DNA from 4 places in the Rhodococcus sp. 06-1460-1B genome. Region 3 is predicted to be linked to each of the others. Evidence: predicted binding sites of a transcription regulator. Region 3 holds the regulator's gene; each other region holds the start of a gene.
What was found. Region 3 encodes LexA, which represses DNA repair genes until DNA is damaged. Its sites were predicted from a motif close to CGAACANNTGTTCG; they were not measured.
Positions count from the first base shown of each region.

Region 1: CH268_RS15190 (HNH endonuclease signature motif containing protein) is a predicted target of LexA. The motif match lies at 5,774-5,787, and genes of this name have one in related genera.
Region 2: CH268_RS02445 (HNH endonuclease signature motif containing protein) is a predicted target of LexA. The motif match lies at 2,460-2,473, and genes of this name have one in related genera.
Region 4: CH268_RS13530 (HNH endonuclease signature motif containing protein) is a predicted target of LexA. The motif match lies at 6,423-6,436, and genes of this name have one in related genera.

Region 1 covers NZ_NOYS01000026.1:151,052-158,383, reverse strand. The annotation lists gene CH268_RS15210 (NADH:flavin oxidoreductase) at 1-92, shown strand, start outside; gene CH268_RS15205 (CGNR zinc finger domain-containing protein) at 283-798, opposite strand; gene CH268_RS15200 (alpha/beta fold hydrolase) at 885-1,766, shown strand; gene CH268_RS15195 (pyridoxamine 5'-phosphate oxidase family protein) at 1,901-3,721, shown strand; gene CH268_RS15190 (HNH endonuclease signature motif containing protein) at 3,746-5,746, opposite strand; gene CH268_RS15185 (arsenic resistance protein) at 5,958-6,923, shown strand; gene CH268_RS15180 (hypothetical protein) at 6,933-7,187, shown strand; gene CH268_RS15175 (IclR family transcriptional regulator) at 7,184-7,332, opposite strand, start outside.
Region 2 covers NZ_NOYS01000006.1:127,382-134,713, reverse strand. The annotation lists gene CH268_RS02460 (class I SAM-dependent methyltransferase) at 1-321, shown strand, start outside; gene lppU (LppU family putative lipoprotein) at 318-917, opposite strand; gene CH268_RS02450 (molybdopterin-dependent oxidoreductase) at 1,024-2,253, opposite strand; gene CH268_RS02445 (HNH endonuclease signature motif containing protein) at 2,490-3,737, shown strand; gene CH268_RS02440 (lipase family protein) at 3,798-5,096, shown strand; gene CH268_RS02435 (endonuclease/exonuclease/phosphatase family protein) at 5,111-6,091, shown strand; gene CH268_RS02430 (hypothetical protein) at 6,084-6,683, opposite strand; gene CH268_RS02425 (DUF6286 domain-containing protein) at 6,697-7,239, opposite strand; gene CH268_RS02420 (Asp23/Gls24 family envelope stress response protein) at 7,236-7,332, opposite strand, start outside.
Region 3 covers NZ_NOYS01000018.1:12,489-19,820, reverse strand. The annotation lists gene CH268_RS06115 (uracil-xanthine permease family protein) at 1-359, shown strand, start outside; gene CH268_RS06110 (acyl-CoA dehydrogenase family protein) at 513-1,655, shown strand; gene lexA (transcriptional repressor LexA) at 1,735-2,418, opposite strand; gene CH268_RS06100 (hypothetical protein) at 2,818-3,207, shown strand; gene nrdR (transcriptional regulator NrdR) at 3,307-3,771, shown strand; gene hrpA (ATP-dependent RNA helicase HrpA) at 3,784-7,332, opposite strand, start outside.
Region 4 covers NZ_NOYS01000025.1:63,420-70,751, forward strand. The annotation lists gene cysW (sulfate ABC transporter permease subunit CysW) at 1-579, opposite strand, end outside; gene cysT (sulfate ABC transporter permease subunit CysT) at 576-1,469, opposite strand; gene CH268_RS13510 (sulfate ABC transporter substrate-binding protein) at 1,470-2,492, opposite strand; gene CH268_RS28445 (Ms4533A family Cys-rich leader peptide) at 2,690-2,779, opposite strand; gene CH268_RS13515 (hypothetical protein) at 2,929-3,159, opposite strand; gene CH268_RS13520 (glycoside hydrolase family 15 protein) at 3,254-5,299, shown strand; gene CH268_RS13525 (NAD(P)H-dependent flavin oxidoreductase) at 5,310-6,317, opposite strand; gene CH268_RS13530 (HNH endonuclease signature motif containing protein) at 6,451-7,332, shown strand, end outside.

The DNA.
Region 1 (7,332 bases), on a different contig from region 3:
TCTCCGATCCGGAGTGGGTGAACAAGGTCGGCGACGGCCGCGTCGACGAGCGCATCGAATTCACGCGCGACCACATTCGGAACCTGGTCTGACGCCCCCAGCCCTGGTCGCCCTCGGGTCCTAGCGCCCGAGAGCGACTCTCACCTCCTGCACGACGAGCCCACGATCGGTCGGTCGTGGGCTCGCGTGTTGCGCCCGAGCAGGAGACGGCACACCCCGCGCCGGCCAGCAGAATGTTCGCGACGAGGGCGATCGCCCTGCGCCCGCTGCGGCGCGCGACAATCAGTCGCCCGCTGCCCGAGCACGGTGCCGTCGGGCCTTCATCTTGTTGCCACACGTGGCCATCGAACACCACCGCGCGGTGCCCGCACGGGAGCGATCCAGGAGAAACAGGCGGCACTCGTCATTCGCACACGGACGCAGTGCGCCGGGAATAGTCTCACGAATCTCCGCCCAGGCCAGCACTATTCGCGCAGCCAGTCGGCGATCCTCGGCTACCTGCAGATTCCAGTCCAGCGCGTCATCGGTCAGCACCGGCACCCGCGAGAGGCCATCCAAGTACGTTCTCAGCGACGACGGTGACGCCTCACCCCGCACCACCCGCTGAAGGTCGTCACGCACAGCGCGACACACCTGAAGCTCCTCGGCGCTTCCGGTCCCGCCGCGTGCACTCAGCCAGTCTCGGCCGTCGGCGTCGCCCGCCAAGAGATCGATCGGCTGATCATCCACGACCGGTGTGGTGTTGAGCAGGTCGATCAGCAGCGCTTCGTCGATCGCCCGTGCTTCCGCGGTGTCCATGTAACCATCATAGACCGCTTGACAGGTTACGGCCAGTGTGGTTCCGTCATCGGAGTAACCACATCAACTACCTATAGGGGTTATTCATGGTCGCCGTTCATCACCACACCACCACCGTCGACGGACTCGAAGTCTTCTACCGCGAGGCCGGCAATCCCGCCGATCCCACCATCGTGCTGCTGCACGGAACACCCTCGAGCTCTTTCATGTTCCGCCACCTCATCCCGTTGTTGGGCAAGCATTTTCACGTGATCGCACCCGACCTCATCGGCTTCGGATACTCGTCAGCTCCATCCGTCGACAACTTCGACTACACCTTCGACACGCTCACCGCGGTGACCGATCACCTCCTCGAGCAGCTGGGTCTCGACCGGTACGCGATCTACACCCAGGACTACGGCGCACCCGTCGGATGGCGTCTCGCCCTCAGCCATCCCGATCGCATCACCGCCATCGTCACTCAGAACGGAAATGCCTACGAGGAAGGGTTCGTCGACTCGTTCTGGGCTCCTCTATGGACCTACGCGAATAACCGCACACCGGAAACCGCGGCTCCGCTGCGCGAAGCGCTCGAACTGGACGCGGTCCGATGGCAGTACGTCCACGGTGTCTCCGATTCGACGCTCCTGAGTCCCGACGCTTGGATCCACGACCACACGCTACTCACCCGCCCCGGCATCGACGAGATCCAACTGCGGCTGTTCGCCGACTATCCGACCAACGTCCGCCTGTATCCCGCGGTACAGCGCTACTTTCGCGATTGTCGTCCCCCACTCCTTGCTGTCTGGGGCAAGAACGACGAAATCTTCGGACCCGACGGCGCGCGCGCGTTCCTGCGCGATCTCCCCGACGCGGAAATTCATCTACTGGACGGGGGCCACTTCCTCCTCGAAAGCCACCTCGACGACGTCGCCACCCTGATCACCACCTTCCTGCACCGATCTTCCGGGGCGCGACACGCAGCCTGATAGAGAACTTGTTCTCGATTCCGCACCAGTTGTTCCCAATAGCCATGTATGCCAACAGCCTCGGAGAAAGGCCAGACGTCGTGCGAGCAGATGACGACCACATGCCGAGCCAGTGGCATCCAGGGGAGGAGACGATGCACCGTCTTCTGCAGGTGCCGTACGAGGACAACCCCACTGTCCCAGGGCTGCCCGCCGCATACGGACCCTGGATGAGCCGGAGCCCACTCGTGGCGCTGGGGACGATCGGCGTCGACGGCCGTGTGTGGACAACGCTGCTCGGAGGCGCTCCGGGAACAGCAACCGTGGCCTCGGACAGTGTTCTCCGAGTGAGGTTTCGGACCCGGCTCGAACCTCGTCCCGCAGATCCGGGCGCTCACTGGACGGGTACCGACCCAGTGCTCGAGGGTCTCGTGGGCGACGAAGCCACGAACGGACGAGGAAAGCTGGTCTCGGGCCTCGTCATCGATCTCGAGCACAGGGGCCGGGTCAAGATCGCAGGACGGCTGCACGACGCGATGGTGCTGGAAAGGCGAACGGACACAACGCCTTCGGAGACCAGCGAATCTATCGACGTACAGGTGAATGTCGCAGTCGACGAAACCCTCGGAAACTGCCCCAAATATCTGAACAAGCGGGCGATAACACCCTACGCATCATCTCCGCAGTTGATCACCGATTCACTCCCGCTACCAGCCGACGCCCTCGCCCTCATCGGCAGATCCGACACGTTCCTCATCTCCAGCCGACACGGCGCCCACAGCATGGACACCAACATCCGCGGTGGGGCACCAGGATTCGTCCGGGTATTCAGTAACTCCGACACGGAGGGCGTGACCCTGGTGTACCCGGAGTACTCGGGGAACCGCCTCTACCAGACGTTGGGAAACATCACTTCCGACCGGGCAGTGGGACTCACCTTCCCCGATTTCGACACCGGCGACATCCTCTACCTGACGGGACGCGCAGAGGTACTGATCGGAGATGCCGCTGAAAGCGTTCTGCCACATAGCAGTATGGCTGTACGGATCGATATCGAGGCAGTGCGCTTCGTAAGAGAGGGCCTTGCATTCCGAGGCACGCTGCTCGACCCGTCGCCGTACAACCCGCCGGTTCGAAGATTGGCCCGCGAGGTCGGAGGTTCGGGCCGGCGGCCCAGATCAGCGGACAGAATGCTTGCCTCGCTGATCCACAAGCTGCCGATCACACCGACGATATCGCGCTACACATTCCGGCTTTCTCCGGGCGAGTCGTCGACGCCGGTGCGATGGAGTGCAGGGCAACACGTCACCCTCGACTTCTCGCATCGACTCGATCGTGGCTGGTCGCACATGCGCGATCATGACCCGAGCTCCCTCAACGACGACTTCATCAGAACGTTCACGGTGTCCAGCGAACCGAACACTTCGGGCAGCAATGTATTCGAGATAACCGTTCGGGAGCACGGACCGGTCAGCCGCCTGCTGTCGCGGTGGACTCCAGGGTCGGACCTGGCCGTCCCTGTCATGGGCTTCGGCGGCGAGGACGACACCAGATACGCCGATACGCAGCCCGATACCGACGACGTAGTGGTCGTGGCATCGGGGATCGGGATCACGCCCTTCATGGCGCAGGCGCATGCTGCCCACGAATCCGGACTCGCGCTGACCCTGCTGTGGAGCATCCGCGCAGAGGACCTGGCTCTCGCCGTCGACGTCATCGAGCAGGTCGGCCACTTGGGGATGGCGATCACGGTGTTCATCACCGGACAGTTGGACACCGACGGGCATGCCAAGGCACGCACTCTCGAACAGCTCCGAGCCCGGACATACGTACGACGAATGACCGAGTCCGACGTCAAAGCCGTAGGCCACGTGGGGCGAAGGCAGTTCTATGTGTGCGCGGATCGGCCTCTGCACCAAGCAGTTCTGGAGTGGGTGGCCGGTGAAGATGTCAGGTTCGAGGCGTTCGACTACTGAACGCTGCACCTAAGAACGCGGCCTCTAGAAGGGCGGTGCTGCCGTGTCGTCTGTCTCGGGCTGTTCGTTGTCCGGTGGGTCGGGGTAGGCAATGATGCCGGATCGTTTGGGCTTGGTGGGTATGTACGGTCGGAGGTCGTTGCCAATGATGGGTACGGCTGTTCCGTTGGCGGGCAGGGTGATTCGGGTGGTCTTCGAGGTGGAGGTCCACAGGGTGGCGCCGCCTGGGAGCATGACGGCTTTCCAGTAGCCTGCGGTTTTGACGCTGTGGTGGTATTCGCAGAGGCATTGGAGGTTGTTGACTGTCGTCCAGCCGCCGCCGAGTGGATTGGCGTGATCGAAGGCGATGATGTGGTCGAGTTGGCAGCGTTCGGCAGGTCGGTGGCAGCCGGGGAAACGGCAATGGCGGTCGCGTAGCCGGACTGCCGCGGTGGTGAGGGCGTCGGGCCGGTAGATCAGGGCTCGGTCGGTGAGTGGGTCGCGTCGGACGGACTTGCCGAGGGTGGGGTCGGCGGCGATGGCGGCTTCGAGGGCTGCGGCCAGGGATGCGTTGCCGAGATAGACGCCTGAGGAAGTGCGCTGTGCGGTGCGGCCTGCGGGGCGGATCGTCGGGTTGTCGGGGCGGACCTCCGAGGATAGGTCGAGGGCAGAGCTGTGCCGTGTGCCCCTGCCGACGGGTGTGTGAGTACAGAACAGGGCTGCGGAGGCCGCCAAGGCATTCCGACGTCGTTGCCGGTGCTGGGTCTCGTCGTAGTCGGTCGGCTCAGGCGGTATCGGGGCTGGCTTCGAATGCGATTCTGCTGCAACCGAACCCGAACCCTGGCCCGGCCCCGCGCCGGGATGCGGTCCTGGGTCCGGGAGCGACGGTGGCGGAACCGAAGGTGGCGGTATCGACGGTACTGGCGCTGCTGTGTTCGTTGCGGTGCCAGTGCCAGTGCCAGTGCCAGTCCGCGTTACTCGCGTATCCGCTTCCGCGTTGGTTTGTGTCGCGTCGGGCTCTGTCGCGTCAGGCTCTGTCGCGTCAGGCTCTGCCGCATCGGGCTCTGCCGGCTCGGGCTCTGTCGCACTCGGCTCGGCTGTTGTTTCTGCCGAGCGTTGTTCCCATTCCCCGGTTTCCGGGTTCTGCACTGCCAGTCCGAGTGTCTCGGCGAGGGTCACCGCCTCGGTGAGCAGGATCTGCCAGTGACTGTTGCGCGCCAACTCCCGCGCGAGGTCGGGATCGATGGATCCGTGCCCGGCCAGGTACGCCGGATTCGCGAGCAGTCCGATCAGCGTCGCGATATCGACAGTGACCATCGTCAACGGCACCCGACGGTCCGGCAGCTCTGCATCTTTCTTCGGGCAGTCCTCACGTTGACACAGGCATTCCAGCCGGGGTTCTCCGTGCATCCGCGCCATGAAGGCGTCACACAGCCGATCTTGTTTGCCGCGTGGGTCTTTCGGGCAGAGCGTGTCGGCCATTTCCTCCAGGAGCTGCCATGCGGCCGCCGCTTCGGGGGCGGTCAATTCTGCTCGGATCCGGGCCAATTCCCCAGCCGGGGCGTAGGAAACATTGCGGAACTTTTTCGCGAACTCCCGCAACGCTGCTGCTTCCTCCGGCGCGACCCGCAGAAGAATGTCCCAGATCTCCTTCTCCAAAGGCCCCGGTGACGACCGTCGGGCCGCCTCGACGATCTCGTCCTCGACCGACCTCACGATGTCGTCCGAGAGGTTGTCGAGGATCCGGCACACCACCCTCACTCGCGGAAGATCGATCTCCCCAGCCTCGAATGCCTTCTTCACCAGCGGCAGTCGAGTGTGCAGGGCGACCCCGACCGAGACATACGCCTCGGCGACCGTCGCCGAACACCCCAACGCCACCGCCATCTCGGTGCGCCCATACCGGCTGTAGTGCTTGTGCTTGGTGTCGAGAGTGATCCAGCTCCGATGGACGTCGTAGCACGCGGAAATCTTGCGAGCCGCCAGCCGATTCTCTTCCCGCGCAGCAGCGGTCAACGCATCCAACGACACCGTCGGTATCGCCATCTCTTCACCCCCCAGTGAATCGAAACAAGAACGCATGTTCGAACTGAAAGAAGAGTATCCCGACCCACCGACAAGAACGCCGGACCCGTCGAACCCCAGGTCGTCGGACCGACGCGGCGATGATCGCGTACCCGAGCCACATCCCCCGAATACTCGACAACGCCTATCCTCGGTACGTGCCCACCCTCTGCACTTCATCGACGAGTACCACGTGACCGGTTCGGCAGTGGCGTGGCTCGAGAAGTTCCAGATCCCGCTGTATCTACTGGCGTTGGCCGTCGGAGTTGTTGTCGGGTTGGCGGCACCGGCATCGGCTCCCGCATTCGAGATCGCCATCAATCCGGTGCTGATCGTCTTGCTCTACGCAACGTTCCTCGCAGTTCCGTTCTCCGCCATCGGCGATTCGCTACGCGACCGGAATTTCTTGCTGAGCGTCGTGGTGCTCAATTTCGTACTCGTCCCGATCGTCGTGTTCGCACTGACCCGGTTCGTTGCGAGTAACGAAGCGGTGCTCGTCGGGATACTTCTCGTGCTGTTGGCTCCGTGCATCGACTACGTCATCGTCTTCAGCGGATTGGCCGGGGCGGCATCGGAACGACTTCTCGCCGCTGCTCCATTACTGATGCTGCTGCAGATCGCGTTCTTGCCGCTCTACCTCTGGTTGTTCGTCGGACCCGACCTGGTGAAGATCATCGACGTCGCACCGTTCGTCGAGGCGTTCGTCCTACTGATCGCGCTGCCACTGACATTGGCTGCGGCAACGCAGTGGTTGGCACGACGCACACGCCTCGGCACTCGCATAATGGACGCCATGGCAGCGGCAATGGTGCCGATCATGATGGCGACCCTCGCAGTCGTCGTCGCATCTCAGGTCGACGCAGTCCGCAGCGAGGCATCTCAGCTGATCGCAGCAGTGCCGATCTTCGTGGCGTTTCTGGTCGTCATGGCCGTCGTGGGACTCGCGACGGCTCGGGTCACCCGCCAGGACGTGCCCGCGACCCGGGCTTTGATCTTCTCCGGGGCGACCCGGAACTCGCTGGTGGTGCTGCCTCTCGCGCTCGCGCTGCCGCCGGCTCTTTCCCTCGCCGCAGTGGTCGTGGTGACGCAGACGTTGGTGGAGCTGATCGGCATGATCGCGTACGTCAGAATTGTTCCTCGCCTCGCACGGGCGACTTAGACTCCGTACATGACCGAACCCACGCCATCCGACCTGACCGCACTACGTGCACGGGCTGCGGGCGGTGACCAGGACGCGATCGACGAATTGGTGGAGCAGGGCACCGTCGACGACCTGCGTTCACTTGCCGCAGCCGGCAACAGCGACGCCGTCGACATGCTCGTCGAACGCGCCGGAGAGCGCGAGGACCGCGACGAACTGCAGCGACTGGCAGCCGGCGGAAGTCAGGATGCCGCAGACATTCTCGAAGGACTGGACGGCTAGATCGGATCGGGACGGGTGCCCACCTGCAGGGTGAGCCGATGCGCGGCGTCGAGCAGCATCTTTCCCAACTCCCGACGTCTGTCCTCTCGAAACCTCGTTTCCACACCGGTCAGACTCAATGCCCATGCCGGCCTACGGCCGCGGT
Region 2 (7,332 bases), on a different contig from region 3:
GTGTGGGAGTCGGTACGCGCTGCGTACATCGCCACCGAGCCGGACGCCGCACCGCTGTTGGCGCACTCCCTCGGCGTGCAATCCGAGACCGCGGTACCCCGCGCGGCCGGCTTCGGCCCCTGGTCCACGTCGACGTACGAGTGGGTTCAGCGTTACTCCGCGGACGAATTCTGCGCGATGGCCGCGACATATTCGAGTCACCTGATTCTCACCGACACACGTCGGCAGGAAGTGCTCCGAGCGGTTCATGGGGCTATCGACAGCCACGGCCACCTGGATTATCAGTACGTCACGCAGATGATGACGGCGACTCGAGGCTAGGCCACCGTCGTGGTGCAGACGACGAATTGCCGTGCTTCGTAGGCGAATCCGCCTTCGGGGCAGTCGTTGGGGTCCGCGGTACCGGTCTTGATCTCGGTGACCTTCTCGACGCTCGTCGCGCTGGGGTCTGCGCAATCGACGCGGGCGGGCTCGTCCATTCCGGTACTCGGCACGCTCATGCAGCCGTCGATCACCCAGTCGACGTCGAGGCACAGTGCGCCCTGCTCGACACCGTTCAGAGTCTCGTAGTACGTCTGATTGACGTCGGTGGGGCACTGCTCGTTCTCTGCGGCTTTGGCGATGACCTTGTAGTTGGACTCCATGCTGCCGCATTCGGCGTTGTCGATTTCGGCGGCCGTCATCGTGCCACCGAGCTTGACGCACTGGCCGATCTCGACGTCGATGTCGGTGGAGCCACCGGCGTCGATGCCTTCCTGGCCGGACACGTTGTCGGTGGTAGTGGGGGCTGCGGAGCTGCTGGAGGCGGTGGTGTCTGCGGCAACGGCGGTGCCGGCGTCGGACGACGAACAGCCCGCGGCGAGCATCAGCGTGAGGGCTGCACCCGCGGCGAGAAGGCCTCGAGATAGTGCGTGCATCGTGGCATGACCTTTTGGACTCGTCCAGGCGAAGGAGCATTCCTTCGTCGGCAGCCCCGCGGGCCACCGATGAAAGATTCTCGACCATCCGGGCGGTTTTGCAAAGTCACGAACGGAACACGATGCGCGCCACCCACTTGGTGTTGTGCACACCGGGAAGCGCGGGAACGATGACACGTGCCGGGTAGCCGTGATCGAGCGAGATATCGACGCCGTTGACTTTCAATGCCAACAGTGAATCGGGATGGAGCGCTTGAATACCCTGCAGCACAGCACGACCGAATGGGCCACCCTGTTCTATCGAGATGACTTCCGCGGACCTGGGTGCGGGTACACCTGCCAATGCTGCGAGTTCGGCCAACGGAACGCCCGTCCAACTCTGCGTGGTCGACCATCCTTCGACACAGGCGATGGGAAGTTCGGCGGTGTGCTGAGTCATCGACAGCAGCCTGCCGCGGGAGAGAACCACCGGTTCCATGTTCTCCGAAGTACTTTCGACGGACAGTGTCCAGTCTGCGCCCGTCTGTTCTTCGGTGACCCCGGCCGCCTCGGCAGTGCGATTGATCTGAAAGTCGTTGGGCCCGTCGCCGTACGACCGTCCCCGCGGAAGGAGAATTGCTGCCTTGCGTAGGACGCCGCCGACGGTCTGCCCCACCGTCAACACGGCCACGAAACCCATTCCGGCGGCGACCAATCCGATCGCACCGCGTCGGCTCATGGTCTGGTGTGGCCGGCTCGGCGCTTCGTTGCGGGCGCGCAAGACGTCCATCAACGATTCCGATCGAAGGGTCCGCCACATCAGCGGCACCTTGAGGCCGAGGTGCACCAGGAATCCGGCGATGAACACCCAGGCACCGAAGTAGTGAGCGGCGTAGAAGTCGAAGCCGAACACGTAGTCGTATTGGATGTTCAGCACGCCGGTCACGATCTCGAACAGCAGGCCTCCGACGAGTGCCAGCAGCGACAGTCGTTCGAGTGCATGTGCCGGCGACCGCACCGGCGGCAGTTCGACGAGCTTGGGCATCACCGACCAGAGCTTGGCGATGACGAGCGGGACGATGATCAGGCCCAGCCCGACGTGCACGCCCTGCGTCAGCTGGTACAGCCAGGCTGGGTTCGTCGGCCAGTCGAAGAACGGTAAGCGCAACCACCCGACGGCACCTGGTTTGGCCTGGCCGAACTGCGGCCCGTACGCGCTGTAGGACAGTAGGCCCGTCAGAATCACGATCGGCAGCGCAACGAGCAGCACCGCGCCGAACACCGACGTCAACCACGTGCTGCGCAGCGGACTGCGAAAGCGCGCGAGCGGGTTGGGTGCGTCGGCCATGTATGGCATTCGCTGCCCGACCCGTCCCGGATGTGTGGAGGCGAGTTCCCCTTCCTGTTCCGAACCGCTCATGGCCACACCCACTTTCCGTCGGATCCAGCATCTGCTGCTCAGTATCGGGCCCGTGGGCGAGAAAGCAACCCCGACGACGTCCCCGCGGGGACGGGTGCGTCGGTTTCTCGCCGTTCTTGTCGGTGCCTCGTCGTACTGTTCGTCGAACATACATTCGACGAGTGGGGGCATTCATGGTCGAGATTGCAGACATCGAGACGGAGATATGCGCGCTGGCGGGCCAGATCGCGGCTGCATCTGCGCAGTATCTGATCCTGGTCGGTGAGTTCGATGCTCGACGTGGGTGGGCCGCGTGGGAGACGAGGTCCTGTGCGCACTGGTTGTCCTGGCGCGCGGGAGTCGATCTGCACACTGCCCGTGAGCAGGTACGGGTGGCCAAGGCGATGCGAGAGCTGCCCCTGATCACCTCTGCGTACCTGAGCGGCACGGTGTCGTACTCGAAGGTGCGCGCGATGACCCGTGTCGCTACTGCCGACAACGAAGCGTCACTGTTGCAGAAGGCGCTCGATGCACCCGCCGCGCACATCGAACGTCTCTGCCGTGGTCTGAAGAAGGCGATGAGGCCGACCAGGGGCAACGGTGTCGACCTCGATCCGTGTGTGGGACGGTGGCGCTGGGACGACGAGGACGGCTCGCTCGTGGTGACGGCGCGCTTTCGGCCCGAGGACGGCAAGCGATTTCTGGCCGCCGTGACCAGGGCCGAGTACGAGCGCACTCGCACGGAGGTGGAATCCGAGGGTGACCGGTCGGCCCCGGCACCGCCGAACCCCGCCCCTGCGCTCGTCGCAATGGCGGAGATGGTGTGTGACGCCATCGATTCGCCGGTCGTCTCACCTGCCGCGGAAGTGTTGGTACACCTCGGAGACAGCAGCGAAGCAGGGTGCGATCATGCTCATTTCGACGACGGACCTGGTCTGGACGACGAAACTCTCGCCCAGGTGTTGTGTTCGTCGGTCATGCGAGTCGTCGGTCACGGCCGGCTGGGAAAAACTGTGCGGTGGAGTACCACGGCCAAAGCTCCGAGTCGAACCCAGTTGCGTCAGTTGATCATTCGCGATCGATGCTGCTCGGTGCCCGGGTGCGGGCGCACCCGGTTTCTGCATGCTCACCACGTCACCTACCGCTCGCGGGGAGGTGCGACGTCGCTCGACAACCTGGTTCTCCTGTGCGGCGAACACCATCGAGCACTGCACGACGGCTACTTCCTCATCGAATCCCTCGGCAACCAACGATTCACGTTCCGGCACCCATCGGGAGCAAAGATGGTTCATGCGCCGGCGCTGTCCGGAGACGCGGAGGTCCTCCGGCGGCAATATCAGCACATCGAACCCGACGCCATTGTCCCGAACTGGGGCGGGGAAGGCCTCGACCTGAGCTACGCGACCGACGTTCTGATCACCAACTGGCAGCAGGCTGCATGAAAAGGGGCCGTTCAGGGCAAGTTAGTGTGACGAAGAGACTCGGACAAGAAGCGGTGGGATATGAGCGTCGACAGATCGATGGCGGACGAACAGTCCTGGCCGGTGGAACAATGGCCGAGCTGTGAGGATGCGACCAGGCCGGAGAACGACCCGTTCTACGCCGCGCCCGAGGGCTACGAAACGGCTCTACCGGGGACGATTCTCAAGGTGAGGCCGGTCGAGGTCGCGATGTTCGGCCACGTGCGACAGCGAGTCGACGCATGGCAGCTGCTCTACCGAACCGCCGATCTGGGCGGTATACCGCAGGCCAGTGTGACGACGGTGCTGCGACCGCAGAATGGCGAACCGGTGTTGCTCTCGTACCAGTGCGCCATCGACGGCGTCGCGTCCTCGTGTTTTCCGTCCTACGCGCTTCGACGCGGCTCGAAGGCCCTCGGCGCAGTTCCCCAGTTCGAGTTTCTGCTGGTTCTGCATGCCCTGCGCCGCGGATGGACCATCTCGATCCCCGACCACGAGGGACCGGACGGACATTGGGGGTCGCCGCAGGAACCAGGATTCTGCACACTCGACGCGATCCGCGCGGCGCTGTCGTTCGAGTCGTTGGAACTGCACGAGAGCACACCCGTCGCATTGTGGGGATATTCGGGCGGCGGGCTCGCGACGTCGTGGGCCGCGGAGATGGCCCCCGAATACGCACCGGAGCTCGAGCTCGTCGGTGCCGCCCTCGGCTCCCCCGTCGGCGATCCGGGTTCTGCGTTCACCAGGCTCAACGCGACGCTGCACGCGGCTCTGCCGACGCTTGTTGTCGCGGGACTGCGACGCACCTACCCCGATCTCGATCGCGTGGTGCGTCAGTACGTCAGCGAGGACGGAATGCGCATTCTCGATTCCGTCGAATCGATGACGACGGTTCGCGCCGTCAGGCGGCTGGCTCGGCACGATCTCGACAACTACATCGACATTCCGCTTGCCGACCTGCTCGCCCTACCCGAGATCGTGCAGGTGTTCCAGGACATCCAGCCCGGTCGCACTGCGCCGTCGGTGCCGCTGCTGGTCGTGCAGGCCGTGCACGACCAGATCATTGCCGTCGACGACGTCGACGGCCAGGTCGATCGGTATCTCGAAGCCGGCGCACACGTGACCTACCTGCGAGATCGGCTGAGCGAGCACCTGTCGCTGCATCCGCTCAGTGCGCCCCTGACCCTCGACTGGCTGGCCGATCGCTTTGCCGGCCTTCCTGTTGCCGAACCGGCGACCAGAACGGTGTGGTCGACGGCGTTCTCGTTCGCGGCTGTACGGGGCTTGATGTCTCTGACCTGGACAACCGTCCGAGCATTGACCGTCGGCGTCAGGGCGTAGCTACTCTCGGTGCGATGCAGCGAACCTGGGTACGGATTCTCACCGGAACGATCGCGACGCTGGGCATCGTCACCGGACTCGTCGCGATGGGGGCGTACTACACCGACACCCGCATCAACGTTCTGATCGCGCTGGCATCGTTCGTTCCCCTGATGCTCGTCGCCGTCGTGGTCGGTGCCGTCGTCGCGCTGATCGGTAGGCAATGGATTCTGGCGGCGGTGTCCGCGGTCGTGTTGGCAGCAGCCGCAGTGGCGTACGCACCTCTGTACGTGGCCGACGCGGCATCCCAGGACGAGGCGAGCGGCGATGCCGTCCGGCTGCGGGTGATGCAGGCCAACCTGATGGTGGGCAGCGCCGATCCGTCGGTGGTCGTCGGATCGGCACGCGACAACGCCGTCGACGTCGTGACGATCCAAGAGCTGACCGATGCGTCGGTGCTCGGGCTACGGGATGCCGGCATGGAGCAACTCTTTCCGTACAGCTACCTGCGAGCGTTGCCGACGGGTGGCGGAGGTGCCGGAATCTACAGTCGCACACCGCTGTCCGACAACCGCGAACTCGCCGGCTACGGGCCGGTGAACCTGGCCACCTCCGTCGACGTTCCCGGATCGGAGCCAGTGACGCTGCTGGCCGTCCATCCCGGCCCCGCATACGTCACCCCGGCCGATATCTGGACCGCCGAGTTGGACACGCTCCGTAGCGATCTCGAGGCGGTGTCTGCGAGCGGTCCCGTCATCGTCAGCGGTGATTTCAACACCACGTATTCGCACAAGAAGTTCAGGAATCTACTCGATGCCGGATATTCCGACGCTGCAGCACAATTGGGGATGGGGCTGATACCGACCTATCCCACGGACAAAGGCACTCCGGCCGTCGTCGGCATCGACCACATTCTCACCAATTCCGGGCACGCCCGATCACTGGAAAGAATCGACCTCCCGGGATCGGACCACCACGGTCTGATCGGGGAGATCGAGTTCGCCGGAGTCAGCTGACGCGCGCCGACTGCTTGCGAGACTTGCCGCACTGCAACAGAATTCGCACCTTGGCTGGAGTTCCGTCGAGTGAGGTCACGATGTCGTCACGGGTCCGTGCTGCGGCGTCGGAGACCTGCTCGAGGGTCGTTACGGCTGGGTCGAGCGTCGCGACGATCTCGACCACGCGCTGTCCCCTGTCCGAGACAGAGCGACCGGAGGCCGAGACGATTCCATCGTGACCTGCCAGCGACTTGGCTGCACTACGGGCGGCGGTGCCGAGGTCGACGCTGAGCCTGCCGTCGACCTGCTCTCCGTCCACGTTCGTGACCTCGGCCGACGTGGATCCGAAGGCCACGGTCCCGACCGATCGGCGCGGCAGGTGCGCGAGCAACCACCACAGACCCAGCAGGATCAGCACGACAGCGGCTACGCCGAGAGCCCAGGGCCACCAACCGGCGTCGACGGCGGTGTCGACGAACGCGGCGTCCAGCCGCTCGCGGCCGGGAAGCTCGCCGCGTTCCCACGCGATGGCTCCGCCGCCGAGAGCGATCAGAGCCAGCCCGACGACGGCTGTGCCGGTGCGGTCGAGCGATGCGGTTGCACGTTTCACAGCTGCTGTCCTTTCATGAGGCCTGTCCTGTCGTTCGCACTCGGGTGCGCACCTTGGGTGCCGACGCGAGTGGGCGGAGGGCGTCGTCCACGGACGTCACGACCGCGGATTTGAGAGCCGAGGTGTCGGTACCGGCCACGGTGGATACGGCGACGGTGACCTTCTTGTTGCCCGCCTTGGCGGACGCGGTGTCGACGCCGACACTGTCCAGGGCGGCAGATCGCGCGACGGCAGCGACGTCGCCCTTACGAAGCCAGACGCCCTGCTCGGTGAGAGCACGGTGGGTGCGACGACGTGGGCGAATTGCCACGAACACGAGAACGAATCCGATGACGACGGCGGCGATACCTGCGGGCAGCATCCACTGCTGAGCGGTGAGCCCGTCGAGGTTCGACGCGGCCGGGCCGACCCACTCGGAGCCGTCGAGAGCGCCCAGCTTCAGCAGCGCCTCGCGGCCGAGTACGACTCCTGCGGCGATGAGAACGAGAGCGAACAGGACGGCCGGAACAGCTGCGGTGGGGTTGGCCACCGGCTTCTTGCTTGCTTGCTCTGTCACTGCACTCTCCCTTCTTCGCTGGTGGGCTCGGCCGGTATGCATTCGACCGTCACGTCGACTCGGTCGACGGTGTAGATACCGAGTTCGGACAGG
Region 3 (7,332 bases):
TGTACTCGACCGCCGCCTACTGGGTTGCCGCGATCACCGCGATCGTGTTGGCGTTCTCGCCCAAGTTCGGTGCGCTGATCTTCACCGTCCCGGACGGTGTCATCGGTGGAGCGACACTCGTGCTCTACGGACTCATCGGACTGCTCGGCGTTCGAATCTGGACCGATGCCAAGGTGGATTTCACCGATCCCGTGAACCTCACCGTCGTCGCCGCCGCACTCGTCGCCGGAATCGGCGACCTGACGCTCTCCGTCGGATCGGTCGAACTCGGTGGTATCGCGTGGGGATCGCTGGGCATCCTCGTGGGATACCCGATCGTCTCGGCGTTGGCCCGAGGGAGAACGACTCGACGACGCTAGCAGGGGCGGTCACGGATCGCGCGCGTTTTGGTCATCGACCCTCGGTGCACCGCGAACGTACTGTTGAACCGTGACGTCAGTCGCACCGACGACCGCGCTGTGACACCCCTTTCTCGCGGTCGACGACGGTGCGCACCGAACAAGGAGACCCGCGTGGAACGCACACTTTTCGAGCCCGAGCACGAGCTGTTCCGGGAGTCGTACCGGAAGTTTCTCGAACAGCACGTAGCCCCCAATCACGCGAAGTGGGAAGAGCAGAACATCGTCGACCGCGGCGTCTGGGTAGAGGCCGGCAAGCAGGGCTTCCTCGGGACTGCCGCACCGGAGGAGTTCGGCGGCGGCGGCGTCAAGGACTTCCGCTACAACGCCATCGTCACCGAGGAAACCACCCGCGGCGGCTACAGCGGCATCGGCTTCACCCTGCACAACGACGTCGTCGCGCCGTACTTCATCGAGTTGGCCAACGACGAGCAGAAGCAGCGGTGGCTGCCCGGATTCTGCTCCGGTGAGCTGATCACCGCGATCGCCATGACCGAGCCGGGTACCGGTAGCGACCTGCAGGGCATCAAGACCAAGGCCGTTCGGGACGGCGACGACTGGGTACTGAACGGCTCGAAGACGTTCATCACCAACGGCATCAATGCCGATCTGATCATCGTCGTAGCGTGCACCGACCCCGAGAAAGGTGCCCAGGGCTTCAGCCTGTTGGTCGTAGAGCGCGACATGCCCGGATTCGAGCGTGGTCGCAACCTCGACAAGATCGGCATGAAGGCCCAGGACACTGCGGAACTCAGCTTCACCGACGTTCGGGTTCCTGCCGCCAACCTGCTCGGCGAAGAAGGTATGGGCTTCATCTACCTGATGCAGAACTTGCCTCAGGAGCGGCTCTCGATTGCCGTCGTCGCCGCTGCGGCCATGGAATCGGCACTGGAGATGACCATTCAGTACTGCCGTGACCGCAAGGCATTCGGTAAGTCGATCGGAAAGTTCCAGAACACGCGATTCGTGTTGGCGGAACTCGCTACCGAAACCACCGCCACCCGCATCATGGTCGACAAATTCATCGAACTGCTCAACGACGGCAAGTTGACCGTGCAGGAAGCTGCCATGGCCAAGTGGTGGACCACCGAGAACCAGGTCAAGCTCATCGACCGGTGCCTTCAGCTGCACGGTGGGTACGGCTACATGAAGGAGTACCCGATTGCCAAGGCGTACATGGATTCTCGGGTACAGACCATCTACGGCGGCACCACGGAGATCATGAAGGAGATCATCGGTCGCGGACTGAATCTCTGATTCTTTCCATCGTTCAGGACCGAAGAGAAGGGCCGCAGCATCTGTGCTGCGGCCCTTCTTCGTTGTGTCCGAACAGAGTTCAGAGCTTGCGCATCACGGTGACGACCTTGCCGAGAATGGCGGCATTGTTGCCCGGGATCGGCTCGAACAGTGGGTTGTGCGGCATGAGCCATACCTCACCCTTGGAACGCTTGAACGTCTTGACCGTGGCCTCACCCTCGATCATCGCCGCGACGATGTCGCCGTTGTCGGCCACGGACTGTTGACGCACCACCACCCAGTCGCCGTCACAGATCGCCGCGTCGATCATGGACTCGCCGACGACCTTGAGCAAGAACAACGATCCCTGACCGACCAACTCGCGGGGGAGTGGGAACACGTCCTCGACGGCTTCCTCCGCCAGAATCGGTCCACCCGCGGCGATCCGTCCGAGAACCGGCACGAACGTCGGCGTCGGCAACCGATCCTGCTCGTCGGACGCTGCCGAACCGTCCACCGCCGCCGCGGCCTGGTCGGCCTGCACCTCGTCCAGTCCGCGGACGTCCACAGCGCGAGGGCGGTTGGCGTCGCGCCGCAGGAACCCCTTGCGTTCGAGGGTGCGAAGCTGATGTGCGACGGACGACGTCGACGTCAGGCCCACGGCATCGCCGATCTCTCGAATGCTGGGTGGGTATCCGCGCTCGGTGACCGAGGCCCGGATGACCTCCAACACCTTCCGTTGGCGCTCGGTGAGCCCTGCACTGATGTCGGTGCCCACCTCCATGGCCTTCGGGGTCGGCTCGGCAGCCGGCTTTCCGGCTGCAGCCTTGCCGACCGTCGAGGATCCGGCTCGCGTGGAACCAGCTTTCGTGGAACCCGTCGTACTGGAACCGGTGATGGACCTCGTCGAGGTCTCGTCCTTCATGCTGTCGGCCTCCTGCTGATGCGGCTGGATTCGGTCTACGCGGTATCGATCCACGCGGACTGGAGTTGATGATGTCGACTCGTATGGCGTGTGGTTTCTGACACGAATCTAGCGTGTATCAGCTGTTGAATCAAACATCTGTTCGACTCGTGTCGCGTTTTCTACAGACTTTGTCGGAGGCGCGTGATAGAACTTCGAACAAGCGTCCATCGAACGCCTGATCGAACAATCGATCCAACGAGCGAAGACGAGGTTCCGATGACCATCACCACCGATCGTCCCACCACTGCCGGTATGCGTTCGCGATCCGGTGTCGTCGAGCGTCGTCGGCGCTCGCGGCCCGTGTTGCAGAACCACGCGCGTCGGACGCAGAACGGCCCGTGCTTGCCTGTCGTGGACGAGTCCTGGACCGACGTCACCGATCGTGAGATGGCGGATCGAGACTTCGACGACACCTCGGCCCATTTCGCGAGCCAGACCGTGCGCCCACGCTCTCTCGTTCTGTGGATGTTGGCTGTGGTCGTCGTGGCCGGCGGTCTGATCGGCATCGCGAATCTGAGCGCGACCACACCCGACGCGTCCACTCAGCCCGCCGGCGCGGTCATGGTTCACGACGGAGCGCTCGTCGAGTACGCACCCAGCAGATGACCACCGGCACCATGGTGCCCAGCGTGGCTGAGTATCCTCGAAGACTGCCCCGACGCGCACGTTCGTCGTCGGAGTATCGGCTACGACGGAGGCTCCCTCATGCATTGCCCGTTCTGCAGGCACCCCGACTCACGCGTGGTGGATTCGCGTGAAATGGACGAGGGTCAGGCAATACGGCGACGCCGGTCCTGCCCCGAGTGCGGTCGACGCTTCACCACCGTGGAGGCTGCCGTGCTCGCCGTCGTGAAACGCAGTGGTGTGACCGAGCCGTTCAGTCGGGAGAAGGTCGTCAAAGGAGTTCGTCGCGCCTGCCAGGGCAGAGACGTCGACAACGACGCGCTGAACCTGCTGGCTCAGCAAGTCGAAGACAATATTCGCGCGGCCGGTTCGGCCGAGATTCCCAGCAACGAAGTGGGCCTGGCCATTCTCGGACCGCTACGCGATCTCGACGAAGTGGCCTACCTCCGTTTCGCATCGGTCTACCGCTCGTTCAGTTCGGCAGAGGACTTCGAGAAGGAAATTCACGAACTCCGCAAACATCGAGAGTCCGCCGACGTCGAGTGAACCGCGGGCCGATCAGCGAGACTGATCGGCGATCGCCTTCTCGATGCGCTTCTCCGATACCGGATACGCGGTACGAATTCCCTGCGCGAACAGCCCCACCCGCAGCTCCTCGATCATCCAGAACAGCTCCTGCACACCCGGGCTGTTCTTCCTGCTCTCCGGAACCGAATCCAACAGCCGCCCGTACGAGCCGTACACCCGGTCGAGAACGTCCATCGCCGCAGCGTCGCGGCCCGCGCTGCTCGGCAGAGTGGACAGCCGCTTCGTCGCCGCAGCGAGATAGCGTGGCAGATCTGCCAACCGTCGAGAACCGAATTCGGTGACGAAACCGCGAAAGATCAAGCCGTCGAGCTGTTCTCGGACATCGTCGGCCGGCTCACCCGATGCGGTCTGCAACTGGGCCGACAGAGCCAACGCGGCCGTCAGGACCGGTCGAACCAGTGCGAGAACAGCAGCAGTACGCCGCGGAACCTCCGCGTCCACCAGTGCCCTGAGCTTGTCGAACTCGGCCGGATCGCGAACCGGTCCGCCGTGCGCGTCCATCGCTTCTTCCACAGCGAGCGCACGGCATTCCTCGAGCAGCGCATCGACGCCGCCGTACGGGTTCTGGCCGAGCGCAAGACGTTCGGCGGTCGGCAGCCCGGCCAACAGCGCCTTCGTTCCCTTCGGTGCCGTAGCGAGCAGCAGAGTGCGGGTGCCCGCGCGCATGGCTGCTCGTTGCTGGGCGGGGGTACTGAGCACTCGCACCGCCACGCCCGAACCCTCGGGTACCAACGCCGGGTACCCGGTGACCTTCTGCCCGCCCACGTCTCGGGTGACCGTGGGTTCCAAGCGGCCCAACGTGCCCGAGGTCCACGCCAGCGTCGGGGCGCGCTCCGCGTCGCCGACCGCACGTGCGACCTGTCGGCCGACCTCACCGGCCAGACCGGCGCGCAGCGCAGTCAGATCCTTGTTGCTGCCGAGCACGGTCCCGGACGGGTCGACCGCGGCGAACGTCATTCGCAGGTGATCGGGTAGCGCCGCAGTGTCGAAGTCCTTCGCGGTGATGTGGCACTGTGCGGCCCGTGAGAGTTCTCGGGCCAGAGCCGTCACGAGTGTTTCGGCCCGCGGTTTCATCACTGCCAACGCTGCCGCAGCGAAGTCCGGAGCCGGAACCACGTTGCGTCGCAATGCCTTCGGTAGAGTCTTGATCAAGGCGGTGACGAGCTCGGCGCGCATCCCGGGCACCAGCCAGTCGAAGCCGACCGGCTGTACCTGAGCGAGCAGTGCGATGGGAATCCGCGCGGTGACGCCATCAGCGGCCGTGCCGGGCTCGAATTGATACGTCAGTGGGAATTGAATGTCACCCTGTCGCCACGCGTCCGGATACGCACCCGTCAGTACCGACGCGGCGTCCGAGTTGACGACGGTGTCCGTAGTGAAGTCGAGCAGGGACGGATCTTGCCGGCGGGCCTTCTTCCACCAGGTGTCGAAGTGTCGCGCAGACACGGCTTCCGGGGCGATGCGAGCGTCGTAGAAATCGAACAGTGCGTCGTCGTCGACGACGATGTCCCGTCGGCGAGCACGATGTTCGAGCTCGCCGACGTCGTCGAGCAGAGCCCTGTTCTTGTGAAAGAACCCGTGCTGGGTCTTCCATTCGCCCTGAACCAGTGCATGCCTGATGAAGAGCTCGCGAGACGCCTCGGGATCGATGCGGTGATAGTTGACCGGGCGCTGCGTCACCAACGGAATGCCGTACAACGTCACCCGTTCGTAGGCCAGCGCCGATTCCCGTTTGATCGACCAGTGTGGTTCGGAATACGTGCGCTTCACCAGATGCGGTGCCAACCGTTCGGCCCATTCCGGTTCGATGCGGGCGGCCATCCGGCCCCACAATCGTCCGGTCTCGACCAGTTCTGCAGCCATGACCCAGCGCGGTGGCTTCTTGAACAGACCTGACCCGGGGAAGATCGCGAAATGTGCTCCGCGGGCACCCAGAAAATCACGCTTGTCGCCCTCTCTGAGGCCGACGTGCGAGAGCAGGCCCGACAGCAGGGACTGATGCAGTGCGTTCTCGCTCGACTCTGCGTCGGGCACCGTCCATCCGAGGCCGCGAGTGATCTGGCGGAGTTGTCCGTGCAGGTCCTGCCATTCGCGGATCCGCAGGTAGTGCAGGAACTCGGTGCGGCACATGCGTCGGAACTGATTGGAAGACAGCTCGTCTCGCTGCTGCCGCAGGTACTTCCACAGCTGCACGTACGCCAGGAAGTCCGAATTCTCGACGGCGAAACGGGCATGCTTCTCGTCTGCAGCCTGTTGGTGCTCGGCGGGACGCTCCCGCACGTCCTGAATCGACAACGCCGCCACCACCACCAGCGCGTCACGAAGCGATCCGTTGCCGTTGGCCTCGACCAACATTCGTGCCATTCGTGGATCGACAGGAAGGGCGGACAGTTCGCGGCCGATCGGGGTGAGCTCGGCAGTGCCGTCCTTCGTGGCCGGCTTCAGTGCTCCGAGTTCTTCCAGCAAGCCGATACCGTCGCGGATGCTGCGTGGATCCGGCGGCTCGACGAAGGGAAACGCGTCGATCTTGCCCAATCCGAGCGCGGTCATCTGCAGAATGACCGAGGCCAGATTGGTGCGCAGAATCTCCGGCTCGGTGAACTGCGGACGAGACTCGAAGTCTTCCGCCGAGTACAACCGGATACAGATCCCGTCGGCGACGCGTCCGCAGCGACCCGCCCGCTGGCGCGCAGACGCCTGTGAAATCGGTTCGATGGGCAGCCGCTGCACCTTGGTGCGCAACGAGTATCGCGAGATGCGCGCGGTGCCCGGGTCCACGACGTAGCGGATGCCGGGTACCGTCAGCGACGTTTCTGCCACGTTCGTCGACAGCACGACCCGGCGTCCCGAGTGCGGTGAGAACACCCGATGCTGTTCGGCGGCAGAGAGTCTGGCATACAGCGGCACGATCTCGGTGTTGCGGAGATTGCGATCGGCCAGCGCGTCCGCGGTATCGCGAATTTCGCGTTCACCGGACAGGAACACCAAGATGTCGCCGTCACCCTCGGACATCAGCTCGTCGACGGCCTGGCAGGTGGCATCGACGGGATCGAGGTCGATCGTCGTTTCTCCCGCGTCGACCGTCAGAGGTCGATACCGCATCTCGACCGGGAACGTACGGCCGGATACCTCGATGATCGGTGCTGCGACCCCGTCGCGTGCGAAGTGTTGCGCGAATCGCTCCGGATCGATGGTCGCCGACGTGATGACGATCTTGAGATCGGGTCGCCGGGGGAGCAGTTGCGCGAGGTATCCCAGGATGAAGTCGATGTTCAGGCTGCGCTCGTGCGCCTCGTCGATGATGAGGGTGTCGTACTGGCGGAGCAGTCGGTCGCGTTGGATCTCGGCCAGCAGAATGCCGTCGGTCATCAGCTTGACGAGGGTCGAATCGGAGGACTGGTCGGTGAATCGAACCTTGTAGCCGATCGATTCGCCCAGTGGTTGACCCACCTCCTCGGCGATGCGCTCGGCAACGGTGCGCGCCGCCAACCTTCGCGGCTGTGTGTGACCGATCGAGCC
Region 4 (7,332 bases), on a different contig from region 3:
GTAGGTCAGTCCCCATCGGATGGCAGGCAACGTGATTCGCCAGAACGTCTGCCAGGTACTCGCACCCAGAGTCGAGGCAGCCTCTTCCTGCTCTTCACCGATCTCGTACAGGACCGGTTCCACTTCGCGAACGACGAACGGCAAAGTGACGAATATCGTCGCGATGACCATGCCGGGTAGCGCGAAGATGACCTTGAAACCGAGGCTTTCGATGCCACCGAACCATCCGTTGGCACCCCACAGCAGGATGAGCGCGACGCCGGTGATGATCGGCGACACCGCGAACGGCAGGTCCACGATCGCTTCGAGTATCCCCTTGCCGCGGAACCGTCCGCGTACCAATGCCAACGCTGTGACGATTCCGAACACGACGTTGATGGGAACGACGATCGCCACGATCAACAGGGAGAGTTGGAGAGCGGATTGCGCGGCGGGAGTGGTGATCTGCTCCCAGAACGCCACCACCCCGTCCTCGAACGTGCGAAACAGGATGGCACCGAGGGGGAACAGCACGAGCACAGCGAGATAGATCAGTGCGACGGCACGCAGGGACAGTTTGATCGGGAGACCGATTTTCACGAGATCTGCTCTTCCCGTCTGGCCAACCTGTTGCCGATGATGCGGAGCACGAACAGCACAGCGAAGGCGATTGCCAACAGCACCACGGAGATTGCGGCTGCGTCGATCGGCCGGTCGTACTCGATGAGTTCACGGATGTACTGCGAAGCGACCTGCGTGTCGTTGGGGATGTTGCCGCCGATCAACACCACCGACCCGAATTCGCCGATGGCACGGGCGAACGCGAGCCCACCGCCCGAGAGCACAGCCGGAAGCAGTACCGGCAACACGATGCGCCGAAAGATGGTCCAGTTGTTCGCACCCAGCGATGCGGCCGCCTCTTCGACGTCCTTGTCGAGTTCTATCAGCACCGGCTGCACCGCACGCACCACGAACGGGAGCGTGACGAACAGCAGCGCCACGATGACCGCAGGCTTGGTGGCGTTGAAGACGATGCCGATCGGACTCGACGGTCCGTACAGCGACAGCAACACCAAGCTCGCCACGATGGTCGGTAGTGCGAACGGCAGGTCGATCAGGGCATTGACGAAACGCTTGCCGGGAAACTCGTCGCGTACCAGAACCCACGCGATCACAGTGCCGAGAAAGAGGTTGATCACGGCGGCGGCCACGGACACCAGCAGAGTCACCTTGAACGTGGCGATGGCACGTGTCTCGGTGACCGCATCCCAGAAACCACCGAGGCCGCCGTCGAACGACTGAACCGTCAACGCCGCCAACGGCAGCAGCACGATGACACTGAGCCACAGAACAGCGACACCGAGGCCCAGCGGACCCACCGAACCGGGGCCCCGGAACTTGCGACCTTCCCGCCCAGCACGAAACCGAGGTGTCGCACTGAGCGGGGCGATCGAAACCGGGGCCGCGGGTTCACCGGTCGACGACGACATCTACCGAGTACTTTCCTGGTAGATCGTCGCAATTGCGCCGTTGTCTCCGAACAGGTCGGCGTCGACCTGAGTCCAGCCGCCGAGATCATCGATGGTGTACAGCTTTTCGGGCGTGAAGAACTTGTCCGAGTATTCGGAGGCGATCTCCGGATTGGTCGGCCGGAAACCCGCCTCGGCCCAGATCTTCTGGCCTTCGTCGGAGTAGACGAAATCGTTCAGAGCATTCGCACGCTCGAGGTTCGCACTGCTGTTGATCACTGCCACCGGGTTGTCGATGCGGAAGGTGACGGGAACATCCACGTGCTCCACCTTCTGTCCCTGCTCTTCGATGAGCAGTGCCTCGTTCTCGTAGCTCAGTAACGCGTCGCCCTGCCCCTGCAAGAACGCTTCGGTTGCGGCGCGGCCGGATTCGGGCTGCACAGGGAAGTGATCGGCGACGAGCGTACGAACGAAGTCGAGACCGGCCTGCTTGTCCTGGCCACCGTTGCTCTTGGCGGCGTACGGCGCGAGCAGGTTCCACTTCGCCGATCCGGAGCTGAGGGGGCTCGGGCTGATGACCTGAACGTCGGGCTTGATCAGGTCGTCCCACGTCTGGATGTTCTTCGGATTGCCCTCGCGGACGACGATGGTCACCACCGAGCCGAACGGCACCCCGCCGTACGCGTTCTGGTTCCAGTCCTCGTCGACTTTGCCCGCCTTGACAAGTCGAGTGATATCCGGCTCGACGGAGAAGTTGACGATGTCCGCAGGCGCGCCGTCGGCGACCTTGCGCGACTGGTTTCCCGATGCGCCGTAATCGGCGTTGATCGCCGTACCCTCTCCATCCTCGGTGGCTGCGAACGCCGGACCGATTGCGTCCCAGCCGTTCTTCGGGACTGCGTAGCCGACGAGTGTCAGTGCCGGGCCACTGGCAGTGTCCGGTGCGCCTCCGACCACGTCGCTCGAACCGCCGCCGCAGGCGGTGAGAAGAAGAGTTCCCACAGCTGCGAACGTGGTGAGCAGATAACGAGATCTGTGCCTCATTGCGAAAGGCCTTTCATGGTGGTGTGACGACGAGGAAAGAACACAAGACACGCAAGGAGTTTCGCGCTGAGCGCCGTAGCAGTCAGGACCCGGCCGACGAAGCAGCGAACTGGCGGCACGGACTCCGGCCCGTCGTGCGGACACACTGCGCTACGCGGCGACAGTGGATCGACGAAACCGATTCGCGAAGGAAAGAATCAACAACAGTCGATATCGGCGACTGCCAGCATGCCGACAGCAATCAACGCCAACTGGTGGCGGACGCAGTACTCGGCGGCAGAAGACACGGTCAGGAATCTAGCAGAGGTTCCGGACCGACTCTAATCAGAGGAGTCGTGCATGTGCACGACGGGCGCGTGTCAGCGCGTGATCAACCACGCGATGACGACCAACGCCAGCAGCGCGATCAGAGCCCATGTCACCCGAGACCGCGGCATTACAGTCCATCCTTCGTCGTAGACGTCGAGGCCGAGAGCTCGGCCTCGCGTGCTGCGCTGGCGTCACGGCCCAACACGCGCAGGATCACTGCCAGCACGCGATCGAACACCCGAGCCGAGACGAACGCAACAGGAACGAGCACTGCGAGGACGACCACCGACTGTGGAACGAACGGAAGGCCCGTCACCCACAGCTCGACGCCGTCCCACCACCGCGCGAACGATTCCATCCTCGCAGCTTAAACCAGGGCTCCCCCTGAGCCGCGCCACGCCGAGTACGGCCTCTCAGTGGACGGCTGCCACGGATCGGTCGATGATTACGCCATGACGGCATTCGATGAGGTTTCGCCCGTGCCCCCGGTCGCCGAGGAGCCGGCCATGGGCTCAGGACATCCAGGCCTGGGCGGAACGGAAGTCCAAGGTGCGTTGGGCAGCACCGATGCGCCGGTGTCCACGTTGGTCTCCTACCGCAGCGCGTTTCCGCCCATCGACGACTACGCATTTCTCTCGGACTGCGAGACGACGTGCCTCATCGCCCGAAACGGCTCCGTCGAATGGATGTGTGTACCGCGGCCGGACTCCCCCAGTATTTTCGGTGCCGTCCTCGATCGAAGCGCGGGCCACTTCCGCGTCGGGCCGTACGGACAGTCGGTACCCGCCGCTCGTCGATACCTGCCCGGCGGCCTCATCGTGGAGACGACCTGGCAGACCGAGACCGGGTGGCTCATCGTGCGTGACGCGTTGGTGATGGGCCCCTGGCACAACACCGATCAGCGTTCTCGAACTCACAAGCGCGCACCGAGCGACTGGGATGCCGAGCACATCTTGCTTCGGACCATCAAATGTGTCAGCGGCACAGTCGAATTGGAGATGAGCTGCGAGCCCGCCTTCGACTACCATCGGGCACCCGCGACATGGGAGTACACCGGCAAGGTGTACGAGGAGACCACCGCGACCTGCGAGGCGAGCGCCGACGGCGACCAGCCCACCCTGAAATTGACCACCAATCTTCGGATCGGCATCGAGGGCCCCGAAGCACGCGCGCGAACCCGAATGACGGAGGGCGACAACATCTTCGTCGCGCTGTCGTGGTCCGATCTTCCCGCACCGCAGACGTTCGAGGAAGCGGCCAGCAAGATGTGGCAGACCTCCGAATGCTGGCGGCAGTGGATCACGATCGGCCGGTTCCCCGATCATCCGTGGCGCGGCTACCTCCAGCGCAGCGCTCTGACCCTCAAAGGACTGACCTACGCACCCACGGGAGCACTGCTCGCCGCGTCGACCACGTCGCTACCCGAAACACCTGGTGGGGAACGCAATTGGGACTATCGCTACACCTGGGTCCGCGACTCGACATTCGCTCTGTGGGGTCTGTACACGCTCGGGCTCGACCGTGAGGCCAACGACTTCTTCGCCTTCATGTCCGATGTAGCCACCAGTGCAGACGGGGAGGTCAACCCGCTTCAGGTGATGTACGGCATCGGCGGTGAGAAGACCCTCGACGAGGCCGAGCTACCGCACTTGTCCGGGTACGACGGTGCCCGACCGGTACGTATCGGCAACGGTGCCTACGACCAAGAGCAGCACGACATCTGGGGCACCATGCTCGACTCGGTGTACTTACACGTCAAGTCGCGTGAACACGTCCCGGAGTTCCTGTGGCCTCTACTCAAACGGCAGGTCGAGGAAGCGATCGCGAACTGGCGCAAACCCGACCGTGGCATCTGGGAGGTCCGCGGTGAGCCCCAGCACTTCACGTCCTCGAAGCTGATGTGTTGGGTTGCGCTCGATCGCGGTGCGAAGCTCGCCGATATCCACGGCGAGAAGGACTACTCGACCAAGTGGAACGAAATCGCCGACGAGATCAAGGCCGACATCCTCGACAACGGCGTGGACTCGCGCGGCGTGCTGACGCAGCGGTACGGAGATCCCTCTCTGGACGCGTCGTTGCTACTCGCACCGCTCCTGCGATTTCTGCCGGCCGACGACGAACGCATTCGTGCAACAGTGCTCGCCATCGCCGACGAGTTGACCGAGGACGGCTTGGTTCTGCGCTATCGAACCGACACCACCGACGACGGTTTGTCCGGCGAGGAAGGCACGTTCACGATCTGCTCGTTCTGGCTCGTGTCCGCTCTGGTCGAGATCGACGAACTCCCGCGCGCCAAGCACCTGTGCGAACGCCTGCTTGCCTACGCGAGCCCGCTCAAGCTCTACGCCGAAGAGATCGACCATCGCACCGGCCGTCACCTCGGCAACTTTCCGCAAGCATTCACGCACTTGGCGTTGATCAACGCTGTGGTGCACGTCATCCGAGCAGAGGAAGCGCAGGCATCGGGACACTTCCAGCCCGCCCACGCCAACCCCTGAGCTGTCCGGTTCAGCGGCCGAGTTGCCTCGCCCATTCGGCGACCAGCTCGGCCGCCGGTTTCGCCTGAGCGCGGCGATAGCCGGTTCCGGCCCACATCGACAGTCCCGACGGGTCACCCGCAGCTGCGGCCTTCGCGCGCATCGGCGCGGTCAGATAGTGCAGATCGGGATACGCCAGCGGGGCGGCGTCGGAGTTCTCGCGCATGAACTCGTTCACCAAGCCCCGCGCAGGACGGCCCGAAAACGCCTTCGTCACGGCGGTACCCGACGCACTGGCCAGCTGCTCGCGGTGCACGGGCTTCGTTCCTGCCTCGGGAGTGTTCAGAAACGCGGTACCCAGCTGGGCTGCATGCGCGGCACCCGAATCCAGCAGCGGCGCAATGTCGTTGCCGTCCATGAGCCCGCCGGCCGCGATTCGGGGCAAATCCGAAATTTCACGTACGGCGACCAGTAACTCCGTCAACGGCTCTTCCGGGGCCGATCCGTCGAACGTGCCTCGGTGTCCGCCCGCCTCGGGACCCTGCACCACCAGCGCGTCCACACCGTTCGCGGTGGCGATGGACGCGTCGGAGGCGGTTGCCACCGTTGCCCACACTTCGGTTCCCACCGAGTGCAGCTGGGCAACCTCGTCGGCATCGAAGGTGGCGAAAGTACTCGACACCACCGGCACCGGATGGGCAAGCAGCCAGGCGAATTTCTCCGGGTAGTAATCATCGCGGCGTTTCAGCACGCCGGGTTCGGCGTCGAATCGCTCGAACCACGAGGCCAGATGCTGGGCGTAGGAGTCGACATCCGCGGCCGACGGCTCCTCGGGTAGGAAAAGATTGACCCCGAACACCAGACCTCGCATCGAATCTACTTGCGCGGCAAAGGCATCCGGCGTCAGCAACGCGCCGGCGATCATTCCGAGTCCGCCGGCCTCGGACACAGCCCGGGCGAGCTCGGGAGTACTCGGACCGCCCGCCATGGGCGCACCGACAACGGGAACACGCAATTTCTTCAGGATCGGCGTCGTCACAGATTCGAAATGTACTCTCCGAGCGATATCACGGACCACCGACACCTTCCAATTCCCGAATCCTTGTGCACAGCAATAGTTTTCGATGCCACCATCATTGCGCATCGAACACCCGTTCGATACACTTCTTCTCATGACCACGGAGATCTGGCAACTGAGCGAGAGCGAACTCCTCGCCGACGCTGCCGCGGTCTCTCATGACATCCAATTACTCGAAGCCCGGCGCATCGCCCTCGTCGCCGACATCGACACCCGCGTGAGCCGAGAGAAGCTCGGGTTCCCCGGACCCGCAGGCTGGCTGAGCTCCACCACCCTGCTCTCGCCGTCCAAAGCCACCAAGATCGTCGCCCTCGCCCGCGGCATGAAGAACTTCCCCGACATCGCCGACGCCGTCAACACCGGCGTGATGACCGTCGACCACGCCGCCCTGATCCTCACCTTCGCCGAAACACCCCCGAAGAACCTCCCTCAAGAGGGGCGCGATGCCGCACGTAAAGCTCTGATCGCCGCCGCCACCGGGCCCGGGGCACGCACCGACAGCATCCGCGCAGCCATCACCAAGTTGCAGGACACCTTCGGCGGTAAGAAGCCGCCCGCCGAGGACACCGACCGCAACGAACTCTTCGCCTCGATAACCCTCAACGGACGTCTCGTGGCGAAGATGGATTTCGACGCGATCACCGGAGAAAAGCTGCTCACCGCACTTTCCCCGTTGACCGAACCCCACCCCGCAGCCGACGGCACCCAAGACGACCGCAGCCCCGCCAAGAGACGAGCCGACGCCTTCGGACACATCCTCGACCGCTACCTCGCCACCTCGAATCGCCCCACCGAAGGCGGCGAAAAACCACACGTCAACCTGCACATCCGGCTACAGGACCTCCAAAGCCAGAACAACCAGAACAACAGCGACGTCACCGACGACGAAACCACCCGCGCCGCAGCAGAACCCGACAACACCGATCCAGCCGATCCAGCCGACCCGGTTGACATCGACACCGGAAACCCGATCCAC